One region of the Ornithinibacillus liuyingii genome, then DNA from elsewhere that is predicted to be linked to it. Evidence: a T-box and tRNA genes for the amino acid it is inferred to sense, from the RefSeq annotation. Region 1 holds a T-box; the other holds one or more tRNA genes.
The links. A T-box is a leader RNA that pairs with one kind of tRNA and senses whether it is charged. The one in region 1 lies ahead of leuS (leucine--tRNA ligase), so its partner is inferred to be a tRNA-Leu.
Positions count from the first base shown of each region.

Region 2: it encodes a tRNA-Leu, which carries the amino acid that the T-box ahead of leuS (leucine--tRNA ligase) is inferred to sense. The anticodon was not compared.

Region 1 covers NZ_JBPWOS010000012.1:124,441-130,276, reverse strand. Annotated here, with positions in the region: gene ACSKT4_RS16150 (hypothetical protein) at 407-1,168, shown strand; gene leuS (leucine--tRNA ligase) at 1,221-3,632, opposite strand; T-box leader at 3,749-3,963, opposite strand; gene mnmM (tRNA 5-(aminomethyl)-2-thiouridylate-methyltransferase MnmM) at 4,134-4,691, shown strand; gene ACSKT4_RS16135 (gamma carbonic anhydrase) at 4,709-5,239, shown strand; gene metK (methionine adenosyltransferase) at 5,283-5,836, opposite strand, start outside.
Region 2 covers NZ_JBPWOS010000017.1:39,156-44,991, reverse strand. Annotated here, with positions in the region: gene ACSKT4_RS18270 (DUF3231 family protein) at 1-580, shown strand, start outside; gene ACSKT4_RS18265 (hypothetical protein) at 590-1,069, shown strand; tRNA gene ACSKT4_RS18260 (tRNA-Leu) at 1,163-1,244, shown strand; gene ACSKT4_RS18255 (hypothetical protein) at 1,470-2,267, opposite strand; gene ACSKT4_RS18250 (MBL fold metallo-hydrolase) at 2,264-3,355, opposite strand; gene ACSKT4_RS18245 (ABC transporter permease) at 3,355-5,007, opposite strand; gene ACSKT4_RS18240 (ABC transporter substrate-binding protein) at 5,047-5,836, opposite strand, start outside.

The sequences.
Region 1 (5,836 bases):
AAGGAGCAAAATCTTTATTGCCATCTCTTAGCGACAACTTTTATATCATATCACGCTATCAAGATTATGTCAACTAGTTTTTTAGAAAAACTTTAATGGCTTCATCTAAGCGGTAAGTAATACTATATCACCAGCATCAGATTATGTCAACTAGTTTTTTTAATATTTCTTCCATGTTTATATCATTAAAAGACATGACATTATTTCTTAACAGTAAATTACATATTACACCCCTTTAGAATACTAGTCAATATTAAATCGAAGAATCATATTACCATATTTTAGTAACATAGAATAACCAAATTTATTATATTCAACTACCCCCCATTAAGTTCCATCGTATAGCATTTGACTATTTTACAAACGCTATCCTTACCTACCAAATAAAATGATGAAGGAGTGACCCATGAAAAAGTTAGCCTATCCACTATTAGTATTCGTAATCTTGTTCATCTTGGGAGCTTATTCCATAAATGCAGCAGAATATGATACAAAATCAGAACTCCACGTGATTAAGACTTATGAAGAAGATGTAACAGGTAATGGTTTAAAGGAAGTAATCGAATTAAAGGGTATTTTATTTTCACCTGATTCGAATTATTACCGAGACATTGTAGCAGTTATTACATCAAGTGAGAATCATGTTTGGGAAATCCCGTACATGGGAGGGTATAATCCAACCCTTAAGTTTATTGATTTAAACCATGACAAGGTAAATAATATCTTTTTTCAAAGTTCCACCGGAGGAAGTGGTGGATTGTACCAGTACCATCTGCATACCTTAATTCAAAACAAACTAACAGAATTACCACTACCAGAACAACCTTTTGTAAAAGGAGGATTCCTCGATAGCTTTAAAGTAGAGATAACCATTTCACCTAACACGAAACCAACTATTGTAAATGTACAGGATAGAAAAGAAGAGTATATACGCCTAGGCATCTATAGTGAAGAAGGAAAAGTTATAAAGAAAACTTCTACAATGGTTGATCCAATAGCTTTTTTCGAGCCTAAATTTATTAGTAAAAGCAAAGGCTATGGATTAAAAAGTTATCAACAAGTAAGTGGTGCAAATCATGCTGACCAGTTAGGAACTGTTGAGTCATTGTGGTACTACGATAGAGATAAATGGATTTTACTTCAAACAAAATGGATGCCAAGTAATTAATAGATACAATAAAGGCTCCTAATAGAGAATATCCTGTTAGGAGCCTTTCACATTAATTTGCTACTATATTAACTAATTTCCCTGGTACTACAACAACTTTTCTAATTGTCTTTCCAGCAATCCATTCTTGAATCCCTTCATCTTCTAACGCCAATTTCTCTAGTTCATCTTTAGAGATATCTTTAGCCACTTGAAGTTTAGAACGAACTTTACCCATGACTTGAACAACAATTTCCACTTCATCTTCAACCAATTTAGATTCATCATAAGTCGGCCAAGCTTCATAACTAATTGTTCCTTCATGACCTAGGCGACTCCAAAGCTCTTCGGCAAGGTGAGGTGCTACTGGAGATAGTAGTTTGACAAATCCTTCTACATATTCTTTAGGAAGCTTCTCAGATTTATATCCCTCATTAATAAATACCATCATTTGAGAAATACCAGTATTGAAATGTAGATTCTCAAAATCTTCGGTAACCTTTTTAACTGTTTCATGGTATACCTTTTCTAGTTCTGGACCAGTACCGTCAACAATTTTACTAGAAAGACCGCCATTATCATCAATAAATAGACGCCATACACGATCTAGGAAACGACGCGCTCCATCAAGTCCATTGGTAGACCATGCGACTGAGGCTTCTAGCGGTCCCATGAACATTTCATAAAGGCGAAGGGTATCTGCGCCATGAGATGAAATAATATCATCTGGATTTACTACATTCCCTTTTGATTTACTCATTTTCTCATTACCTTCACCAAGAATCATCCCTTGGTTGAAGAGCTTCATAAATGGTTCTTTAGTTGGAACGACACCGATATCGTATAGGAATTTATGCCAAAAACGTGCATATAGCAAGTGAAGTACCGCGTGCTCTGCTCCACCGATATAAATATCCACTGGCAGCCATTTTTTAAGTAGTTCAGGATCTGCTAGTTTTTCACTATTATTTGGATCAATGTAGCGTAGGAAATACCAGCAGCTCCCAGCCCATTGTGGCATTGTATTTGTCTCACGACGACCTTTTTTACCTGTCACAGGGTCGACCACATTCACCCAGTCACTATTAGCAAGTGGCGATTCCCCAGTCCCAGATGGTTTTATTTCCGTCATAACAGGAAGCTCTAGAGGCAATTCCTCTTCTGGAACGGTAGTTATTGTTCCATCTTCCCAATGAATAACTGGAATTGGTTCACCCCAATAACGTTGTCTAGAGAATAACCAATCACGAAGGCGGTATGTTACTTTCTTTTCCCCTACCCTCTTCTCTTCAAGCCATTCAATCATTTTAGAAATTGCTTCTTCTTTATTTAGATCATTTAGAAAATCTGAGTTTACGTGCTTTCCATCTCCTGTATAGGCTTCCTTCGAAATATCGCCACCTGCTACTACTTCTCTAATCGGTAACTTAAATTTAGTAGCAAATTCGTAATCTCGTTCATCATGTGCAGGAACAGCCATGATTGCACCAGTACCATAGGACATTAGCACATAATCTGCGATCCAAATAGGCATTTTCTCTTGATTCACAGGATTAATAGCATATGCACCACTAAATACACCAGTTTTATCCTTTGCTAAATCTGTTCTTTCAAGGTCCGACTTCGTTTGAACATTCTCCAAATATTGTTGAACTGCTTGTTCTTGATCAGGAGAAGTAATTTTCGCTACTAGTGGGTGTTCTGGTGCAAGAACAGCATAGGTTGCGCCAAACAACGTATCAGGTCTTGTAGTAAACACTGTAAATGTCCCGTCATGTCCTTCTATATGAAACGTTACTTCTGCACCTTCCGAGCGACCAATCCAATTACGTTGCATGTCTTTAATGCTTTCTGGCCAATCCACCTCATCTAAATCTTCTAGAAGTCTATCGGCATATGCTGTAATTTTCAACATCCATTGTTTCATTGGCTTACGAATTACGGGGTGTCCACCACGTTCACTTTTCCCATCAATAACCTCTTCATTAGCAAGAACGGTCCCAAGAGCCGGACACCAATTCACTGCTACTTCATCGATATAAGCCAGACCTTTTTCATAAAGTTTTGTAAAGATCCATTGAGTCCACTTGTAATAATAAGGGTCTGTTGTACTAATTTCTCGATCCCAATCATAAGAGAAACCAAGTTCTTGAATCTGTCTTTTGAAGGTATTGATATTCTGTTGTGTAAATTCTGCTGGGCTATTTCCGGTATCTAGTGCATATTGTTCAGCAGGAAGCCCGAATGCATCCCACCCCATTGGATGAAGAACCTCGTAGCCTTGCATACGCTTCATTCGAGAAATAATGTCTGTAGCAGTGTATCCTTCTGGATGACCAACGTGAAGGCCCGCTCCAGATGGATATGGGAACATGTCTAATGCATAAAATTTCTTCTTGTCTGTATTCGTGTTCGTCTTAAAAGTTTTGTTCTCTAGCCAATATTTCTGCCATTTCTTTTCAATTTCATGATGATGAAAACTCATTACTTTTCCTCCTTTTATTGTGGGTTTTTCGTACTTTCCTTCAGTTACTATCTTAGAAAATGCAAATACAACATCATCTAATAAACCGAAAAAATAAAAAAAGCCCCTCATCCCTATAAAGGGACGAGAAGCTGTATTTCCCGCGGTACCACCCAAATTAACGAATTCATTCGTTCACTCGTATCCTTAACGCGGATTAACGGCAGGAACTACTTGGGTTCACTCCTGCAGCATTAAAGGCGAGTTCGCAACTTCTCAGGGACAATTCACACCAACCATTGTCTCTCTTAGCCTGAGTACCATTACTACTACTCCTTCGCATCGCATTTCCATATTTACATAAAATTTTAATGAATACTATTAGCTTTGTCAAGATATTCCTTTTTTATTATAGTATTAGATGAACTATTACAAACTAATTACATGGCATATAAGTTTTTAAAAGTGTTTTTACGTGCTATTCTAAACACAGACTCAATTTATGCATAAGGGGACCCGAGGATGAAAAGCATTTTAAACTACTCACATCATTTATTAGAAGAAATCATTTCTCCTGGAGAGACCGTTATTGATGCAACATGTGGTAACGGAAATGATACATTATTTTTAAGTAAGCTAGTAGGAGACACCGGAGAAGTTATTGCCTTAGATATTCAAGAACAAGCTATTGATAATACCGATCGATTATTAATGGAGCACAACTGCTCCAATGTATCACTTGTATTAGACAGTCATGAGAATATTGGCGATTATTTATTTCATGATATTGAAATAGGTGGTGCTATCTTTAACTTAGGCTACTTACCGAAAAGTGATAAGTCTATCATTACAAAAGGGGAGTCCACCGTAAAAGCTATTGATACCATATTAAAGTACCTTAAAAAAAATGGTCGAATTATTTTAGTAGTATACTATGGACACGAAGGCGGGCAAGATGAAAAAAATACGATATTAAAGCACGTCATTTCCCTGAATCAAAAACAATATAGTGTACTGCAATATGGATTTATTAATCAAAAGAATAATCCACCATTTATCATAGCAATACAGAAAAAATAGTCAAGGAGGGATATTGAGTGATTCATCATTATCAAAATATCGCACCTAAGATACATCCGACCGTTTTTATTGCAAAAGACGCAGTAGTAATTGGAGATGTCACAATTGAAGAAGAAACTAGTATTTGGTTTAAAACTGTTATCCGAGGAGACGTTGCTCCAACTAGAATCGGTAAACGAGTTAGTATTCAAGATTTATCTATGCTACATCAAAGTCCTAATAATCCTCTTATCATTGAAGATGATGTTACTGTAGGACACCAAGTTACCCTTCATTCTTCTATTATACGAAAAAATGCTTTAATCGGTATGGGGTCGATTATCTTAGACGGGGCAGAAATTGGGGAACATGCTTTTGTTGGTGCGGGAAGTCTAATTCCACCTGGCAAAAAAATTCCACCTCATACATTAGTTATGGGACGCCCTGCCAAAGTAGTTCGCGAATTAACGGACACGGATTATCAAGAGATGGAACGAGTTCGCAAATCCTATGTCGAAAAAGGACATTATTATAAGTACCATACTGATTTAGGGCTTGATTTTTCCTAATAGCAAAGGCTTAGAACACTGGGTTCTAAGCCTTTTAAATACATTATTTAACTTGTGCTAATAACGCGTCTACTTTATCGGTTTTTTCCCAAGGAAATTCTACATCTGTTCTACCGAAATGACCATATGCTGCAGTTTGCTTATAGATAGGTCTTTGTAAATCTAGCATGCGGATAATTCCAGCTGGACGTAAATCAAATATATCGCGAACAGCATTAACTAATACCTCTTCGCTTACTACTCCGGTACCAAACGTATTAATGGAAATGGAAACCGGTTCTGCAACACCGATTGCATATGCAAGCTGAACTTCACATGAATCAGCTAATTTAGCAGCTACAATATTTTTCGCCACATAACGAGCAGCATAAGCAGCTGAACGGTCTACTTTTGTAGGATCCTTCCCACTAAAAGCACCCCCACCATGGCGTGCATAGCCACCATACGTATCGACAATTATTTTTCTACCAGTTAAACCTGCATCCCCTTGTGGACCTCCAATAACGAATCTTCCAGTCGGGTTAATAAAGTATTTCGTTTCATCATCTAATAATTCTGCAGGTACTACTGGCTTAATGACGTGCTCGATCAAGTCTT
Region 2 (5,836 bases), on a different contig from region 1:
AATGCTATCAAAGGGGCTTAATGTACGTCCACCATATTTATCACCGCCCAAAAAAGCGGGTTACATAAAGAAACAACGCTTTTTGACTGGGTGGTTTGGTGAAAGAAGACCACTAAATGGGATGGAAATCTCGAACTTATTTTCAAATATTCTCCGTAATGCATTGGAGATTGCAACGTTAATTGGTTTTGCGCAAGTCGCTAATTCTAAGGAAGTAAGGCAGTATATGGAAAGAGGGAAGGAAATAACAGCAAAACATGCTGAAGTGTTAGGTTCTGTTATGCGTGAAAATGATCTTCCTGTTCCAATGACATTGGAAACAGAAGTTACAGATTGTACCACCTTTGTTTTCTCTGACAAATTAATTATGTATCATACAACAACATTAAATGCAGCTGTATTAGGATTTTACGGGTTTAGTTTAGCTGCGAGTCATCGACGTGATTTAGGGCACCAATATACCCGATTAAGTACAGAGATAACGGCGTATTGTGAGGATGGGGCAAATATTATGATAAATAATGGCTGGTTGGAGGAACCACCTATGGCGTCGGATCGACAACAATTAGCAGATGGGTAGTGTGTTTAAATGGCAAGGGATAAAAAAATGGAGGTTTTGTTTTGGAGTATTGCGTTACCTGGGTTTGGACATTACTTAAATGGAAAGCTTTTTAAAGGGACAGTTCTAATTATATTAGAATTCCTCGTTAACGTTCAATCCGGTTTGAATTATGCCATACTTCCAAGTTTTCATGGAGAGATTCATGAAGCTATTTCTGCTACCAATTTTCAGTGGCTGATGTTTTATCCATGTATCTATTTGTTTGCCATCTGGGATGCTTATCGAGATGCGGGGGGTGGAAATGAACCATACGCATTTATTCCATTTGTTTTTTCAGCTTATATAGGAACTATTGGGGTAGTCTATTCCCCGACATTTAATATTAATGGAGTATATTTCGGCGTGATTTGGTTGCCTATTATCTTTCTAATTCTTGGATTTCTTATAGGAAAGATTATTCGATTCATTATATTGAAACAGGTAAATAGGAAAGAGAAAGTAAGCTAATGTAATGTGGTTAAACAATTTTTGGTTGACTTCTATTGCCATTCCGTGCTATATTAATATTTGTCAGTCAAGACATTCGTCAATTATTAATATGCCGGTGTGGCGGAATTGGCAGACGCGCACGACTCAAAATCGTGTTCCTTCGGGAGTGTCGGTTCGACCCCGACCACCGGTATCTATAACAATTTGTAAAACAAAATCGAAAAGACCTTAAACACCCACGAGCATTACTATATCAATGTTCATGGGTGTTTTATTTCTAAATGTACTCTGCTTCGGCTGAAAAAAATAACTCTAGAATATTATCTCCATCATACACAAAAGTACCCTATAGATAGACTTTTTTTAAAAGGTCTACTCTATAAGGTACTTCCTAAAATAAACAAGCTCTCTCTTTACTCTAGCGATCCATCACAAATCCAGTTTTAGATGTTTGGTTTTTACTTAGCCAACCTTCCTCGCTCAATTTGTTAAACCAAACTGCTTCAATTTGGTCAGCCTCAGCTGGATCATCTGTTTTCGTTGAAATTTCCGCAATGGTTTCACCTTTATAAGACCATATTTCTACATCTGCATCAAAACCAAGAAAATGGCCTTCATAAGTATGTGCTAAAGCTGGACCATACGGTATCGTGTTAGCTAACGTTTCACGATACCAATTTTCATCATCCCATTTTCGATATTTTTTCGGTGCTTCTTCTTGGAACAAGTTAATAGCGTATGCTGGATCGATTAGATCAAAGCGTAATATGTCATCTTTTTTGAATTTTTTCTTACGGCTGATCGAAAAGGTATCTACACCTTCCTTACGATCATTTTCAAATTTGTAATTGGACATATCACCGTGGAATCCTTTTTCACTTGCTTCCTCAATTGCATCAGGTACAGCTATTCCTGGAAATACTTTCTTATAGGTAATATTTGTTTTCTTATCACTGGCATAGACACGAAGACGATGGATATAGCCTAGCTTACGAAATGTCTGATCAGGAGTATCAAAATAATAGACCTTTACATCTTCATCATGTTCCGCATCGAAAATATCGAGCATCTCATTAGTGCTTGGAAAAGAGTTCAAATCAAGATTGAATTTCACTTCGAAGCCAGGTTCAATATCACTTGCAGCATAGGCTGGTGTAGCAACTACACCTATCATCACAGTTAATAAAAAGCTAAACAAAATAATAATTTTCTTCATCGTACAAGCCCTCCAGTTACATCATTTTTTGGATGTATTACATGTAAAATCGTTTCTAAATCCTTTTGCTTGCTATGGAAAAAAATAAATCTCTTAGCATCAATAGTTCGGATTAATGTTTGCACATCTTTCTTATCAGGATGTGATTTGTAAAAAGGAGACTGCTCACTTTTATATAAAGATGTGTTGATTTCATGAAAGCCATTTGGTTTGCTTCTTAATAAGTAGATTCCAGGTTTTCTTGTTCCTGAACATATTTCAAGACGTTCGCTCTGCAGCAATGCCTTTAGTTCAGAGATTCTTTCTGTTTGTATGTTATCGATGTTTTCCAAGTAGTCATATAAATGTTGATATAGTGTACGATCAATCATAAATTGTCTGTCAGGAAGTGCTTGAAATAATAAAAATAGCAAGTCACAGGCTTTGCCAGAAATCGTAATAGGAATGAGATATTTCTCTTTTGGATTTTCCATTTCTGCCAAAATATTAGTAATACTTTTCTGGTAGGGCATTGTTTGTGCGCCGTTTCCACTATCGATGAGTGCAACATCATAATGGTGCCTATTTGGTGTGTCTGTCACTAATAATGGCGAAGCAAGCGCAATATCACCAGAATAAAAGATTGCATGCTCTCTTAGATAAATGATGTACCAGATGCTTCCGAGCATATGTCCGCTGTAGCCCCACGTAATCGCGAGATCCTTTGTTATATTGATTCGCTTTCCTCTTGTATTTTTGTCAAAGGAACGAAACTTTAACAGATCAATCGATTCAAAACCTGACTTATTTTGCCAATTTGCCATAATAGCTGGCATTTGTTTTAAACTTGCTTCTGTCATCCATACGTCACCTGTAAAGCCTTTTGCTGCCAACATAGGCAGTGCCCCGATGTGGTCATTATGAACGTGTGAAATAAATACTGCTTGAATGGATTGTGCAATCTCCTCCGTAATAGGCGGATATACCTCTGGATTTCCGTTTCGTACACCACAATCAAGCATAATGCGTGTGTTGGTTAGTTTATCTTCTAGTAAAAAGCAATTTCGCCCATATTCTCCTACCCCTCCAAGGGCCAATACATCAATCATTAGCTAGTGCGCAATGCCTTTCGTTGTAAGAGTTCAATCAAAAAGATACAAAGTATGGTTATCAGTACCGTGATGACAGCCATTGCCATTCCTTTTGATACATCACCTTGTTCAAATTGGCTAAAAATAAAGGTGGCACTAGTTTCAACTGATGGAGGGAGAATAAGTAAGGAACCAACTAGTTCACGCATTGATATAATAAAGGTCATCATCCAACCGGCTAAAATACCTTGTCCTAATAATGGTAGCCACACTTTCAAAAGAATCATCCAATTATTTTGAGCAAACACTGCATTTGATTGGTGAATCGATGGATGAAGTTGGGAAAGAGCAGATTTCGTATATTGAACAGAATAAGGTAAAAACAACACAATATATGTTAAGATTGGCATCCAATTTGTATTATAGATGGTTGTAGGAAGCCATGCTGCATTCCAAAACAGAATAAGTCCTACGACGAAGACAATTCCAGGAATGATATTTGATAACAAGCTAGTAAAATCGAGAAACTGTTGTGGTTTCCTTTTGCCATCTTTAATATATAATGCTGCACAGAATCCGATGCAAGCCGCAATAGTAGAAGCGACAAAGGCAAAATTAATACTGTTCATCAATGCTTGAAAACTAGATGAACCAACTGTAAAAAGATCTGTATAGTGACTAAATGTTACGTTACTCATGCTTAGGGCTTCCCCACGAACCTTTAATAAAGAAGTAGCGATAATTGAAAAATAGGGTATACCAATTGATAATCCTAGAATGATTAACACATATCCTGAAGAAACGATTCGGATGATGAGTGAATCCTTAACTTGGTTAGCGATTGTTGATTTGCCTGAAAGTGTACCATAAGAATGTTTACGGCTAATCACATTTTGAATATACCAAATAAGCATACAAACACTTAGTAAAATAAGTGATAGACTTGTAGCGGCAGAAATATTAATCGGCCAATGAGACAGATAACCATGAATTTCTGTTGTAAAGACATCATAGCCAATCCTCTTACCGAAAGTGGCAGGGGTTCCGAACTCTGCCAACGTCTTAATGAAAACAAGTAAAGCAGCCATCACATAACTTGAGATTAGTAGTGGCAAGATGGCACGAATCCAGTTCATAATGGGATTGCCACCATAAATTAATGTCGCATCCTGAAAAGAGCCATCAATTCGGAGTAAAGCGTTTTTTAACATTAAATAGAGAAATGGGTATAGATGCATACTCATGATAAATACCATTCCAGCTACACTGAAAAAGGTAAACGGTGCCTCTGATTGGAAAATCTGTTCATAATAACCATTATGTTGCATAAACAAAATCCAGCCCATTGAACCAATATAGGGTGGTGTCATAAATGGAATAGTGAAAACAATATCTAACCAGTCGTATTTAGCTAAAAATGTTTTTGTTCTAATAATGGCTAAAGGTAGTGCGATACAGGTCGTTAGTGCAATGACGTAAAGACCAAGCAATAATGAATTTTGCATCGTTTTGACAATACTATTGTTTTGTAAGACAGATAGCAATGAATCAAATGAGAGAGTGCCATCTTTAAAAAAAGTATAGCCGAGCACCGCAAGAAGTGGTGCTACAGCTAATATACTAAGTATAATAAACAAAGCCGTAAAAGGGGCATGTCTACGTACAATCATACGTATTCCTCCAGTGTGTTACATCATTGTCTAGAAGTTTTAATTCATTGATGAGAACTTATTTAATGTTTCTACTTGTTTTTCTTCCGCATTTTCCCAATCAACAGGTAGTGTTGGAATCTCATTTAATGCAGGACGGTCATTTAATTTAATCGCATTATTACCAGGTAGAATGTAAGCATTTGCTACCATTTCTTGTGCTTTATCAGATAATAAGAAATCCATAAATGCTTTTGCACCTTCAACATTTTGTGCATCTGTTAGTATACCGGCAGCACGTGGGCTGATAACTGTACCACTTTTAGGATAGTAAATATCAACTGGTTCACCATCATTTTTCGCTTTGTATGTCATATAATCGACAGCAGATACAACGACATCTTTATCACCTGTTATAACAGCATTCAATGATTCTTTATTTGCTCCAGCGATAAGTAAGTCATTGTCCATCCAGCTTTGAATCGTATCCCAACCATCATCATTGGCATTTGTTAAACCATAAAGAAAGTCAACAGCAGAACCAGAAGAAGTTGGGTCAGGCATTGTTACACGACCTTGCCATTCTGGTTTACTGAAATCACTCCAATCGGCATCGATAGAATCTACTTGGTTTGTGTTATAAGCAACACCAAGAGCAGCAGCGCTATAACCATAATAATAGTGTTCTGGATCACTCCAATCAGGATTGATGCTGTCACCGTTCTCTGCTTCATATGCTTGTAATTTACCCTCTGATTTTAAACCTTCCATAGATGGTACAGAAGCTAATACAACAACATCTGCCACAGGATTATTTGCTTCCGCCTCTAGACGAGATAAAATTTTTCCT